One region of the Streptomyces sp. NPDC092045 genome, then DNA from elsewhere that is predicted to be linked to it. Evidence: riboswitches for the same ligand, from Rfam matches in the RefSeq annotation. Region 1 holds a riboswitch; each other region holds the start of a gene.
What was found. Region 1 has a riboswitch for cyclic di-AMP ahead of ACIQKA_RS02770 (C40 family peptidase). Riboswitches for the same ligand answer to the same signal wherever they lie in the genome.
Positions count from the first base shown of each region.

Region 2: another riboswitch for cyclic di-AMP. It lies ahead of ACIQKA_RS17960 (M23 family metallopeptidase); the one in region 1 lies ahead of ACIQKA_RS02770 (C40 family peptidase).
Region 3: another riboswitch for cyclic di-AMP. It lies ahead of ACIQKA_RS19320 (transglycosylase SLT domain-containing protein); the one in region 1 lies ahead of ACIQKA_RS02770 (C40 family peptidase).

Region 1 covers NZ_JBIVSC010000001.1:591,219-595,178, forward strand. Annotated here, with positions in the region: gene ACIQKA_RS02760 (8-amino-7-oxononanoate synthase) at 153-1,331, shown strand; gene ACIQKA_RS02765 (ATP-binding protein) at 1,494-1,931, shown strand; gene ACIQKA_RS02770 (C40 family peptidase) at 2,288-2,764, opposite strand; cyclic di-AMP (ydaO/yuaA leader) riboswitch at 2,768-2,898, opposite strand; gene ACIQKA_RS02775 (hypothetical protein) at 3,299-3,595, opposite strand; gene ACIQKA_RS02780 (ATP-dependent Clp protease proteolytic subunit) at 3,603-3,960, opposite strand, start outside.
Region 2 covers NZ_JBIVSC010000005.1:460,163-464,122, reverse strand. Annotated here, with positions in the region: gene ACIQKA_RS17965 (aldo/keto reductase) at 1-50, opposite strand, end outside; gene ACIQKA_RS17960 (M23 family metallopeptidase) at 146-1,279, opposite strand; cyclic di-AMP (ydaO/yuaA leader) riboswitch at 1,291-1,436, opposite strand; gene ACIQKA_RS17955 (SpoIIE family protein phosphatase) at 1,848-3,053, opposite strand; gene ACIQKA_RS17950 (MerR family transcriptional regulator) at 3,361-3,960, opposite strand, start outside.
Region 3 covers NZ_JBIVSC010000007.1:19,848-23,807, reverse strand. Annotated here, with positions in the region: gene ACIQKA_RS19325 (phosphoribosyltransferase family protein) at 1-547, shown strand, start outside; gene ACIQKA_RS19320 (transglycosylase SLT domain-containing protein) at 531-1,445, opposite strand; cyclic di-AMP (ydaO/yuaA leader) riboswitch at 1,450-1,633, opposite strand; gene ACIQKA_RS19315 (hypothetical protein) at 2,006-2,626, shown strand; gene ACIQKA_RS19310 (DeoR/GlpR family DNA-binding transcription regulator) at 2,726-3,532, opposite strand; gene ACIQKA_RS19305 (SIS domain-containing protein) at 3,682-3,960, shown strand, end outside.

The DNA.
Region 1 (3,960 bases):
CCGCCCCCGGGCCAAGGAGGATCCGAACAAACGCCCCCGTTCGGGGTGTGTGGATGACCACACCACGATCCCGGTCTCCTCCGGTTAGGGTCTGTGCGCTGCCTACAAAAGGCACCGGCCGGACGGCCGGAGGCGCCGACGGAGGATCCCGCATGCCACAGGCCGACGACGCGCGGGCCGCGGGCCCGCGCCGCACCGCGTTCGACTGGACCGGGGCCGAGGCGCGCCGCCGGGCCGACGCCGGCCTCGTGCGCACGCTGCGGCCCCGGGCGGCCGAGTCGGACCTCCTCGACCTGGCGGGCAACGACTACCTCGGCCTCACCCGCAGGCCCGAGGTCACGGAGGCGGCGGCCGGGGCGGCCCGGCGCTGGGGCGCCGGCTCCACCGGCTCCCGGCTCGTCACCGGCACCACCCTGCTCCACACCGACCTGGAGCGCGAACTCGCCGCCTTCTGCGGCTTCGAGGCGGCCCTCGTCTTCTCCTCCGGCTACACCGCCAACCTCGCGGTGCTCACCGCGCTCGGCGGCCGGGACTCCCTGATCGTCTCGGACGCCGCCAACCACGCCTCCCTGGTGGACGGCTGCCGCCTGGCGCGCGCCGAGACCGCCGTCGTCCCGCACGCCGACCCCGAGGCCGTGCGCAAGACCCTGGAGGCGCACCCCGGGCGCCGGGCCCTCGTCGTCAGCGACTCCGTCTTCTCCGTCGACGGCGACCGGGCCCCGCTCGCGGAGTTCGCCGCCGCCTGCCGCGCGCACGGCGCCGGTCTCGTCGTGGACGACGCCCACGGCTTCGGCGTCCTCGGCGACGGGGGCCGGGGCGCGCCGCACGGCGCCGGACTCGCGGGCGACGAGGACGTGGTCGCCACCCTGACCCTCTCCAAGTCCCTAGGCAGTCAGGGCGGCGCGGTCCTCGGCCCGGCCCGGGTGATCGAGCACCTGGTGAACGCCGCCCGCACCTTCATCTTCGACACCGGCCTCGCCCCGGCCGCCGTCGGCGGCGCCCTCGCGAGCCTGCGGCTGATCGCCGCCGAACCGGGGCTCGCCGCGCGGGTCCGCACCGTCGCCACCACCCTGTACGAGCGGCTCACCGCGGCCGGTCTGACGGCGGCCCGGCCGTACGCGGCCGTGGTCTCGGTCCGCGCCCCCTCCCCGGAGGCGGCGCTGCGCTGGGCGGCGGACTGCCGGGAACGGGGCCTGGCGGTCGGCTGCTTCCGGCCCCCGTCCGTCCCCGACGGCGTCTCGCGCCTGCGCCTGACGGCCCGCGCCGACCTGACGGACGCGCAGATCGGCCGCGCGGTGGAGACGGTCCTGCGGACCGCCCCCGCCGCCTGAGGGCCGCGCCGGGGCCGTTCACGGTTCGTACGGTTCACCGCTTCGGGCGACAGGGGCGGCTCTTTCCTGGTGGAACCCGGTACGGCGCGGCACCATCGGTGGGACTCTGACGCGCAGTGCTATCCGGGGCAGCGGCCCCGGCGGGAAAGGGACAGAGTCGCCATGGCAGACCATCAGGAAGCAACCGTCACCCTGCCGAGCGAGCCCGCCTCGGTCCCCACCGCCCGGCGGTACGTCGCGGAGGTCCTCACCGGCTGGGGCCTCGACGAACTCTCCGACCAGGCGGACGCGGTCCGTCTGATCGTCTCGGAGCTGGCCACCAACGCCGTCCTGCACACCTTCGGCCAGTCGCCCACCTTCACGGTCGACGTCCGCCTCGAGCGCGGGGAGCAGCTCCACGTCGGCGTCACGGACAGCCATCCGCGCCTGCCCCGCCGCCTCCCCGCGGCGGTCCAGCAGGACAACGGACGCGGCATGGTCATCATCCGATCCCTGGCGGCGGGGTCCGGCGGCCGCCTCTCGGTGACCCCGACCCCGGACGGCGGCAAGACGGTCGGCATCACCCTGCCGTGGAAGGCGGCCGCGCCGGTGGTCTGCTAGGGCGTGTGTCGAAAGTCCCGCCTGCCCGGCGGCGCCCGGCAGGCACTCCCCCGTAGCCCTGCGGGCACGGGGGCACCCCCGGCCGCGTTGTCGGGATCACCCCGATGCAACAAGTATCGGGGCGACCCTCCGCCTTGCGATCGCACGCACCGGACACCGCCGGGCCTGCCCTCCGGGCAGACGGCGCTACTTTCGACACACGCCCTAGAAGGCGTCCGGCGCGCCCCCGGGCCCGTCCGGCGCGTCCCCGGGCCCCTCCGGCGTGGCGCGGCCGGGGCGGCGGGGGCGGTCCGGGTGCGGCGGCGCCGCCGCACCCCCGGCCTCCCCTCCGGCGCCCGCTCAGCGCCCGGGCGGGGTCACCGGACGCGTCCGTAGGAGACCTTCGAGGTCCAGATCTTGTCGAGCTTCACCCAGGAGCCCGTCTTGGGCGAGTGCCAGATCTTGCCGCTCCCGGCGTAGATGCCCACGTGGTAGACCTTCCCGCCGGAGTGGAAGAAGACCAGGTCCCCCTGCTGCCGGCTGCCGGCGGAGACCCGGCTCGTCTTGTTGTACTGCTGCTGCGCGGTGCGGGGCAGCGACTTGCCCGCCTGCTTGTACGCGTAGAGCGTCAGGCCCGAGCAGTCGAACCGGGAGGGTCCCGTGGCCCCGTAGCGGTAGGGCGCCCCCTTCTTGGCGGCGGCGACGCTCAGCGCCTTGTTCGCGTGTGCGGTCGCCGCCTGTGCCTCCGGTGCCGCGCCCGGCGCGAACAGCGTGCCGCCGACGGCGGCGAGGGTGAGAGCCGAGACGGCTCCGGCCCGGGACAGCAGGGACGGGACGTACATCTGCGCAGTCATGCGCAACCCTTCGTCAGCCGCCTGTGAAGGATGACCTGTCGGGTTCGGGCAGGCGAAGATGCCCGGCCGCGGCTGCGGCTTCACCCCAAGGGCCGGCCCCGCTGCGGAAACAGCGCGTACGGCCCGTACTGCTCGGGTCCTCCACTCCTGCCGATCCAATCCTGTCGACCAGGCGTCCGGGACGGCGGCAGGACTCGGCGTCCGCCCGGACCGCCCCGCCTCGGATGGCGGGGGCTTGTCGTCGGCAGGGATCTTGCCCCACAGCCTGGTCGAAATCCGAGTGGAAACGGCGTTATGTGAGAGTCCTCACGACTGATCCATTCGGGTGGACAGGATGCTTTCGTGATCGTCGGAGGTTTGGCCGACGAGCCCCGCACCAGCGAGGGAACGTCCGATTCCGCCAGATGTGTACACCCCGTGCGCAACTCGCCCGAGCCACATGTCGACTCGTCGACTCCACCGAACGGACGAGCCGTTCCGGCGGGGGCGTCGGCCGTCCGGCCCTCGACACGACATGCCGGAATGTCAACTCCGTCATGCCCGGGGGAGCGTGACCCGGCCGGCCCGCCGCTCCCCGTCCAACACCCGCAGGGCGCGCGCCAGGGTGTCCGCGTGGACCTCGCTCTCACCCCGCGCGTGCATGAGGGCCAGCGCCTCGCGCAGCTCCTCCGCGCGTCCCACCAGGGCCTGAGCCGCCCTCAGGGCCCCATAGGTATGCGTACTTCTGGATGGATTGATCTTCCCCAGGAGGTCGACGACCGCGAGGTACGCGTCGATCAGCTCGCCCTCGGCCCGCGTCAGGGCCGGCAGCGGCGGCGGCTCGGGAACCACGGTCCGCTCACCGCGCCGCGCGGCCGGCCGCGGCGCGCCGGCTCGTGATCACGTGGTCCACGAGCCCGTACTCGACCGCGGCCGGGGCGTCCAGGACCGCGAGGCGGTCGAGGTCGGCCTCGACCCGCTCGCTGCTCCGTCCGGTGTGCCCGGCGAGCAGCCCGGCCATCAGGGCGCGCTGGCGGAGCAGTTCGCGGGCATGGACGTCGAGGTCGCTCGGCCGTCCGTGCAGGGGCTCCTCCGCGGCGGGCTGCCGGAGCGTGACGCGGGCGCCGGGGAGCATCGTCCGCTTGCCCGGGGTGCCGGCGGCGAGCAGGACGGCGGCGCTGGAGGCGGCCCGGCCCAGACAGGTGGTCGCCACGTCG
Region 2 (3,960 bases), on a different contig from region 1:
AGCGGGAAGACGTGCAGGTCGGACGTGCCCAGCGTACGGAGAGAGGTCATGGGGTGATCAACGGTCTCCGCCGCCGGGCCTATTCCGCGCGGGCCCGGGCAGGGCCCCGGGATGGCCCGGGGAGGGCCCGGGGAGGGCCCGGGGGTCAGACCGTCAGGCCCTTGGAGCGCAGCCAGGCCGCCGGGTCGACGCCGTCGCCGCCGCCGGGGTGGATCTCCAGGTGGAGGTGGGCGCCGGAGACGTTGCCGGTGGCGCCGACGCGGCCGATCGTCTCGCCGGTGCCGACGGTCTGGCCGGCGCTGACCGTCATGGAGGAGAGGTGGCAGTACCAGATCTCGGTGCCGTCCTCCAGCTCCAGGACGATCCGGTAGCCGTAGGAGCCGGACCAGCCCGCCGACTTGACGGTGGCCCCGTGGACCGCCTTGAGCGGGGTGCCGGTGGGGGCCGCGAAGTCGAGGCCGGTGTGGTAGCCGGAGGACCACATCGAGCCGGACTGCATGTAGGTGGCGGTGAGGGAGTACGAGGAGAGGGGCATCGAGTAGCTGGCGGCGAGCTTGGCGAGGCGCTCGGCCTCGGCCTTCGCCCTGGCTTCCGCCTCCGCCTTGGCCTTGGCCTCCGCCTCGGCCTTCGCCTTCGCCTCGGCGGCCGCCTTCTCCGCCGCGTCGGCCTTGGCCTGCGCCTCGGCCGCGGCCTTCTCGGCCGCCGCCTTCTCCGCCGCGGCCTTCTCGGCGGCGTCGGCGGAGGCCTGCTGCTGCTCGGCCTGCTGGAGGATGCGGGCGCGCAGGGCCTCGCCCGCGTCGGCGGCGCCCGGGGCGTCCGCCGTCGACAGGCTCGCCCGCGTGACCTGCCCGGTCCGCGCGGTCCGCTCGTCGGCCTCGGTGGTGTACGCGGCGGAGGTCAGCGGGTTCGGGTTGGCGCGGTCCGCGGGGACCGTCTCCCGCTCCTCCGCGCCGGGCAGGAGGGCGCCGACGCCGGGGAGGTCGTGGGCGTCGGGCAGGTTGAGGTCGGGAAGGTCCGGGAGCGATATCGCCACCGGCGGCTTGTCCTGCGCGGTGGCGAGACCGCCCGCGCCCACGGCCGCGATGACGCCGACGCCGAGGACGGTGGAGGAACGGGCGAAGTTGGAGCGCTGCTTGACGACCCGGTGCCGGCCGCCGGAGCGGCCCTGGGCGCGGAGGGAGTCCTCGGTGGGGTTCCACTCGGTGTTCGGGACGGAGGGAGCCGCACCGCCGCCGAAGGCATCGAAGGGGGCTTCGGGGGCAGGGGTGTTGGACGCCACGGAGGCGCGCTCCTTTCCTTCCTTCTCGCCTACCGGGTTAGCTGACGGGTTCGGAGCAGGAAGGTCTCCTACGGGCCGGCCGCACGAGTGCGAAGGGCTCGATTCACCCCAAATGGTGGTTCCCCGGTTCCCTTTCGGGATTCGGCGCGTGCGCACGGTGCCGTCTCTTGCGACGGCTGGGACGACCGCGCTGCGTTATCGAACGTTAATAGACAGGGGGTCCCGATTCCAAGCCGTCCCCCGTGATCGTTCATTCAATCGGTAGGGATTCGCCCCGGTTGATGCCCCTTCAGTGAGGCGGATCTCCCGAACGGCAAAACCTCCGCAATCTGACGGTACGTCAATTGTTATCACAGGGAGACCTCTCGACTACCCCTGGTGACGGGGCCGCCGGGTCCTGCCGGACGGTTCGGTGCCGGGGGCGCCGGGGCCTACCGGACGGTTCGGCGCCGGGGGCCGTCCGGCGGTTCAGTGCCGGGGCCTGGTCGGCGGTTCAGTGCCGGGGGCCGCCCCGGGGTTCAGTACCGGAGCCCGCCCGGGGGTTCAGTGCCGGGGCCCGCTCGGCGGTTCAGCGCCGGGGGCCGCCCGGCGGCACCACCGGCATCGTCCGGCGCCGCTCCGGCTGCCCCGCCGTCGGGCGGTTCAGCGCGAGCAGCGCCATGTCGTCCGTCGCCCCGCCGCCCGTGTGGAGCCGTACGTCGTCCACGAGCGCGTCGAGCATCTCCTCGGGCCCGGGGAAGATCCGCCCGGCCAGCCGCTCCGCCGGGTCGTAGAAGACGCCCTGCGCGTTCCGCGCCTCCGAGAGGCCGTCGGTGTAGAAGAGCAGCGTCGTGCCCGGCGGGTACGGGCGCGCCTCGGCCCGGTCCGGCCACGATGCGAGGTCCCCCATGCCGAGCGGCAGCGCCGGCCGGCTCGGGTCGACCGGCTCGACCCGCCCGTCCCCGTGCAGCATCAGCGGGGACGGGTGCCCCCGGTTGACGACCCGTACGAAACCGTCGAAGGTGCCGGTGCCGTCGGAGCGCGGGATCTCGGCCAGCACGGCGGTGGTGAACCCCTCGACGGCGTCGAGGCTGTCCCGGCGGGTGCCCTCCCGGTCCAGTGCCCGTTCGAGCCGCTGCGCCACGCCCTCCAGGGTCCGCTCCTGCTCGGCCGCCTCCCGGAAGGCCCCGATGACGACGGCGACGGCCTCGACCGCGTCCATGCCCTTGCCCCGCACGTCCCCGACCACGAGCCGCACCCCGTGCGGGGTGTCCTGCACGGCGAACAGGTCGCCGCCGATGAACGCGTCCGCCTGCGCCGCCTCGTAACGGGCCGCGCACCGCAGCCCGCCGATCCGCTCGGCGGGCGTCGGCAGCACCGCCTTCTGCGCGGTCTCCGCGATGACCCGCGCCGAGGCGAGCCGTTCACCGCTGCGGCGCACCACCCGGTTGATGAGGAGCGCGAGCACGGAGACCGTGAACACGGTCAGGGTCTCGGCGACGGCCGGGGCGCGGGTGACGTCGTCGCTGAAGAGGTAGAGGCCGACGGAGGCGAGGACGGCGGCGATCCCGGTGAGGAGGGTGACGAGCAGGGAGAAGAAGGGCGCGGCGACCAGCGGGGCGGCGGCGAGCATCGGGGAGGCGGTGTACGGGGCGGGCGTCGCCACGTCGAAGAGGATGCCGCCCACGATGATCAGCGGCGGCAGCGCGCGGATGAATCGCCGGGCGCCCCGGTACCCGGGACGGCCCTCACCGCCCCGCCGCCCGCCTCCCGCCGCTCCTAGGGGGTGCCCCACCTGTTCTCTCCTGCCCGGTCCGCCCGGCCGCGGCCCCGCACCGCTCCCTTCCAGGGTGGCCGCCGCCCCGCCGGACGGCGACTCCGCACGGCCGACCGGTGTACGGCGTGCGGCCGATGGGGGCGCGAGTCTGGGCGCGGGCCCGGGCAGGGGCTGGGGGCGGGCAGGGGCCGGGCGTGGGCCCGGGCACGAAAGCCACCGGGGCCACCGGGGCCACCGGGGCCACCGGGGCCACCGGGGCCACCAAAGCCGCCCAGGGCGGCCAGGGCGGCCAGGGCGGCCAGGGTCGCCGGAAAAGCCCGTCCGGTCACATGTTCCGCTCGGCATAGACCGCCATCGCGTCCCGGACGAGGACCGCGGTGCCCTCGCCGTGCTTGTCGTAGTTCTTGGTGAAGCGGGGGTCGTCAACGTACATCCGGCCGAGGCCGATCACGTACTCCTTGGTCGGCGTCGTCGTGGTCGACAGCCACGCGATCTGGCGCCGCGCGATGGCCTGCACCTCGTCGCTGTCGGCGGCCAGGCCGTCCCGCGCCGCCTTCCCGAAGTCGCGGGCGATGCCGGCCTGCTCCTCGACGAAGGCCCGTCTCTGCTCCTCGTCCAGCGAGCGCCACCACCGGTCGCCCTGCTCGTACGCCTCGCGGCCCCAGCGATGGGTGACCTCCTCCTCGTACCGCGTGTGGTCGAAGCCGTCGAACATCTCGTCCGCCATGAGTTCCTCTCCGTTCTCGGTCTTGTGGAGGGTGGTCCGCACCGACGCGATCCGGCGTCCGATGCGCTCGCGCTCCTGTTCCAGGAGGGCGAGGTGGGTGCGCAGGGCGGCGGACGTGTCCCGCTGGCCCGCGAGGACCTCGGCGATGGCGGGCAGCGAGAGCCCCAGCTCGCGCAGCAGCAGGATCCGCTGCAACCG
Region 3 (3,960 bases), on a different contig from region 1:
GGCGGAGCTGAACGGGGCCGGTCTCGCAACCCTGCTGTTCGACCTGCTCGGCGAGGCCGAGGCGGCCGACCGGGCGCACGTCTTCGACACCCCGCTCCTCGCGGGCCGGCTCGCCGGAGCCACGGAGCGGCTGGCCGAGCGGCCCGACGTCGCGGGCCTCCCGCTCGGCTACTTCGGCGCGAGCACGGGGGCGGCGGCCGCGCTGTGGGCGGCGGGCGACCCCGCGTCCCCCGTCGCAGCCGTCGTCTCGCGCGGCGGACGGCCGGACCTCGCGGCCGACCGCCTGGCCGGGGTGCGGGCCCCGACCCTCCTGGTGGTGGGCGCCGAGGACCCATTGGTCCTGGACCTCAACCGGCGGGCCGGGGCGCTGCTGCGCTGCGAGAACCGGCTGGCCGTGGTGGAGGGCGCCACCCACCTCTTCGAGGAGCCCGGCGCCCTGGAGGAGGTGGCGCAGCTCGCCACCTCCTGGTTCACCGGGCACTTCCGGGGCCGGAGAGCCCCGGCGACCGGTGCCGACCAGCCGGCGCCGACTAGTAGGCCCCGTTGACGTTGTCGATGGAGCCGTAGCGGTCGGCCGCGTAGTTGCAGGCGGCGGTGATGTTGGCGACCGGGTCGTACAGGTCCATCGCCGTGCCGGGCACGTGGTACGCGAGGAACGTCGGCTCGATGACCTGGAGGAGGCCCTTCGAGGGGGTGCCGTTCACGGCGTTGACGTCCCAGTTGTTGATGGCCAGGGGGTTGCCGGAGGACTCGCGCATGATGTTGCGGTGGATGCCCTCGTAGGAACCGGGGATGCCGTGCCGGGCCATGACGTCCAGCGACTCCCGGATCCAGCCGTCGAGGTTGTCGGCGTACTGGGGGACGGCGGCCGGGGCGGCGGCGACCGCGGGAGCGGCGGCGGAGGCGCCCGTGCCGGTGGTGGCGGTGGCGGCGGTCGGCGTGGCGCGGCGCTCGGAGCGGTTCGCCCGTTCGGCCGTACCGGACCTCTCTGCCCTCTCCGCCTTCGCGGTGCTCTTCCGCTCGGCCTTTTCCTGCGTCTTGGCCCGCGCGGGAGCGGCCTCGGCCGAACCCCGATGAATCGTCAGTTCCAGGCCGGGGTGAATGAGTGACGGGTTGTCACCCACGGCGCTCTGGTTGGCGCGGTAAAGGCTCTTCCAGCCTCCCTGAATTCCCTTCTTCTGGGCGATCAGGGAAAGCGAGTCACCACTCACGACGGTGTACGTGCGCGTGGCCGCCGGGGCCTTGGCGGCGACCGGCGCGGCGGGAGCGGCGAAGGCCCCGACGGCGATCTCCGGGGTCCCGGCGGCGGTCGCGGCGGTCGCGGCTCCGGCCGTGGTGGGGGCGATCAGGGGCAGGGACAGCGCGACCCCACCGGTTCCGACCAGGGCCAGACCGCGGGAGACGCGGCTGCGGCGGATGCGGCGGTGCTTACCGTGTGCAGGCATGACGGATTCCTCTCCGGCGCCTACGAGGTGAGCTGTCGGGTTCGGACGGGAGATGTCCGGCCGCGCGCACGCGGCTGCACCCCGAGCCGTCCCGGATTCCGGGCCGGCGTATTCGTGGGTCCCCCGCTCCTGCCGTCGGGTGAAAAGGGAGGTTGTCGAGCGGCGGCAGGATTAGGCGTTCCGCTCGAATGGAGGTGACCGTAGGCCAGTAATGCGGCGAATAACAAGAGGATCAGGGAGGCGGTCCTCTTTATTGGATCACTGAATTCGGGGAATTCAAGATCGGTCGGGCCGCGGAAGCGCCGAACTTCCTTGTGCGGCACGGGGCGGGGCGGGCGAGGGTCGTGTGCCCGGCCGTGCGGAGTGAGTCGCGTCACCCGGTGGGTTATGTCCGAATATGCGGCGTAATTCCATTGATGGAGAAATAAGCCGAAAATCTATGGAGTGAGACCCTGTGCGGGAGTGAGGGCGCTTTGGGTGCATCGCGGTCACTCAAGGGCAAAGGGCGCAAAGCCGACATCCTTCTCGAAGGATGGAGTGACCGACCCAGGAGCCGCCCGATGTCCCCCGCCCCTCAGTTCGCCCCCGACGCCCTCGACCGCGAGGCCGCCGCCCTCTACGAGAGCGCCGTCTGGCAGCGGATCGTCACCGACTGGACCGCTCCCGACCCGCTCGCCCCCGCCCCCGGGCCGCTGTCGCCGGGGGAGGAGCGGAGCTGGCGGGACCTGCTCAGCGTGCCCGTGGAACGGCTCGTGGCCGAGGCGCTCGACGCGCTCCCCGCCCCGGGCCCGGTCGAGCGCCTCCCCGGCCGGATCGGAGCCGTGCTGCCGGACCGCCTCCACGCCTGGCGCCGCATCGGCCGGCCCGAGCTGCGCCCCTCGGTCCACCTCGGCTACGCGCGCCTCGTCCTGACCGAGTGGGGCTGGCAGAACGCCCCGTACAGGCTGCGCGACAGGCGCGGGGCCCGCTGTGTCTGCGGGGCGCTCCTCGCGGCCCACCGCCTCGGCCACGGCGGCGCGGACACCATGAACGAGGCGGCCGCCTGGATCATGACCGAGCTGCGGTCGCGGGGCTGGCGGGACCTCATCGGCCCGTGGAACAGGGCGCCCGGGCGCACGGCCGAGGACGCCCTCGACCTCCTCGACGCCACGATCCGGCGCGCCGCGCTCGCCGGCCGCTGACGGCGCCGCCGGGGCGTGCGGACGTCGCCCGTGCCCGTCGTCCCTCCGGTCGCCGCGGCCGGTTGCCGAGGCGTCCCTCCGCCGGGAGGGGCGGGCGGGTCAGACGGTGAGGACCTTCACCCCGGCCTCGGCGAGCCGGGCGGCGGTCTCCGGCGCGATGCCGGTGTCGGTCACCAGGGTGTCGATCCGGTCCAGGCCGCAGATCCGCGCGAACGCCCGGCGGCCCATCTTCGAGGAGTCGGTCACCACGACCACCCGGCTCGCCCGCTCCGCGAAGAGCCGGCTGATGCTCGCCTCGTCCTCGTGGTGCGCCATCACGCCCAACTCGGCGTCGATCCCGTCGATTCCCAGGACCACCACGTCGAGCACCACCTCACTGAGCACCCCGACCGTCAGCGGGCCGACCAGCTCGTAGGTCTGGGGCCGTGCGACGCCGCCCGTCGTGACGATCTTGATCTGCGGGCGCACCGCGAGCTCGCCCGCGATGTTGAGCGCGTTGGTGACCACGGTCAGCGCCGGGCCCGAGGGCGCCGCCGGTCCGGGGGCCTCGGCGCGTCCGCTCGCGAACCGCAGCGCCAGCGCCCGCGCCACCTCCGTCGTCGTCGTGCCGCCGTTGAGCCCGACGACCTCGCCGGGCGCGACCAGGTCGGCCGCGGTCTCCGCGATCCGCTTCTTCTCCGGCGCGTGCCGCGTCGACTTGTAGCGCAGGGGGAGTTCGTACGACACGCCGTGCGCGACCGCGCCGCCCCGCGTCCGGACGAGGAGCTGCTGCTCGGCGAGTTCGTCGAGGTCCCGGCGGATCGTGGCCGCGGAGACGTCGAGCGTCGCCGCCGCCTCCTCCACCTCGATCCTTCCCGAGGCCGCCAGCAGTTCGAGGAGCGTGTTCCACCGCTCGTGCTTGGACATGGGTCCCTCCCTCCCGGTCGTGCGAGCGTCCGATTCTAGCCGTCGACAGGTGTGGGATCTGGAAACGTCATGCATGTTTCTGCTTGAATGTCTTCGACTTCAAGCATGTTCGTTCAATATCTCGCAGTCTTTCTTGCAAGGAGACCGGCATGAGCACCACCCGCACCGCCGTGGAGATCGCCTCCCAGCCGGCGACCTGGCGCCAGGCGGCCCGCACCCTGCCCCGGCACGTCGCCGCCCTGCCCCGGCGGGGCGAGCGGGTGGCGGTCGTCGGCTGCGGCACCTCCTGGTTCATGGCCCTGGCCTACGCCGAGCTGCGCGAGTCCGGCGGCCACGGCGAGACCGACGCCTTCGCGGCCTCCGAGTTCCCCCACGGGCGCCGCTACGACCGGGTCGTCGCCCTCACCCGCTCCGGCACCACCAGCGAG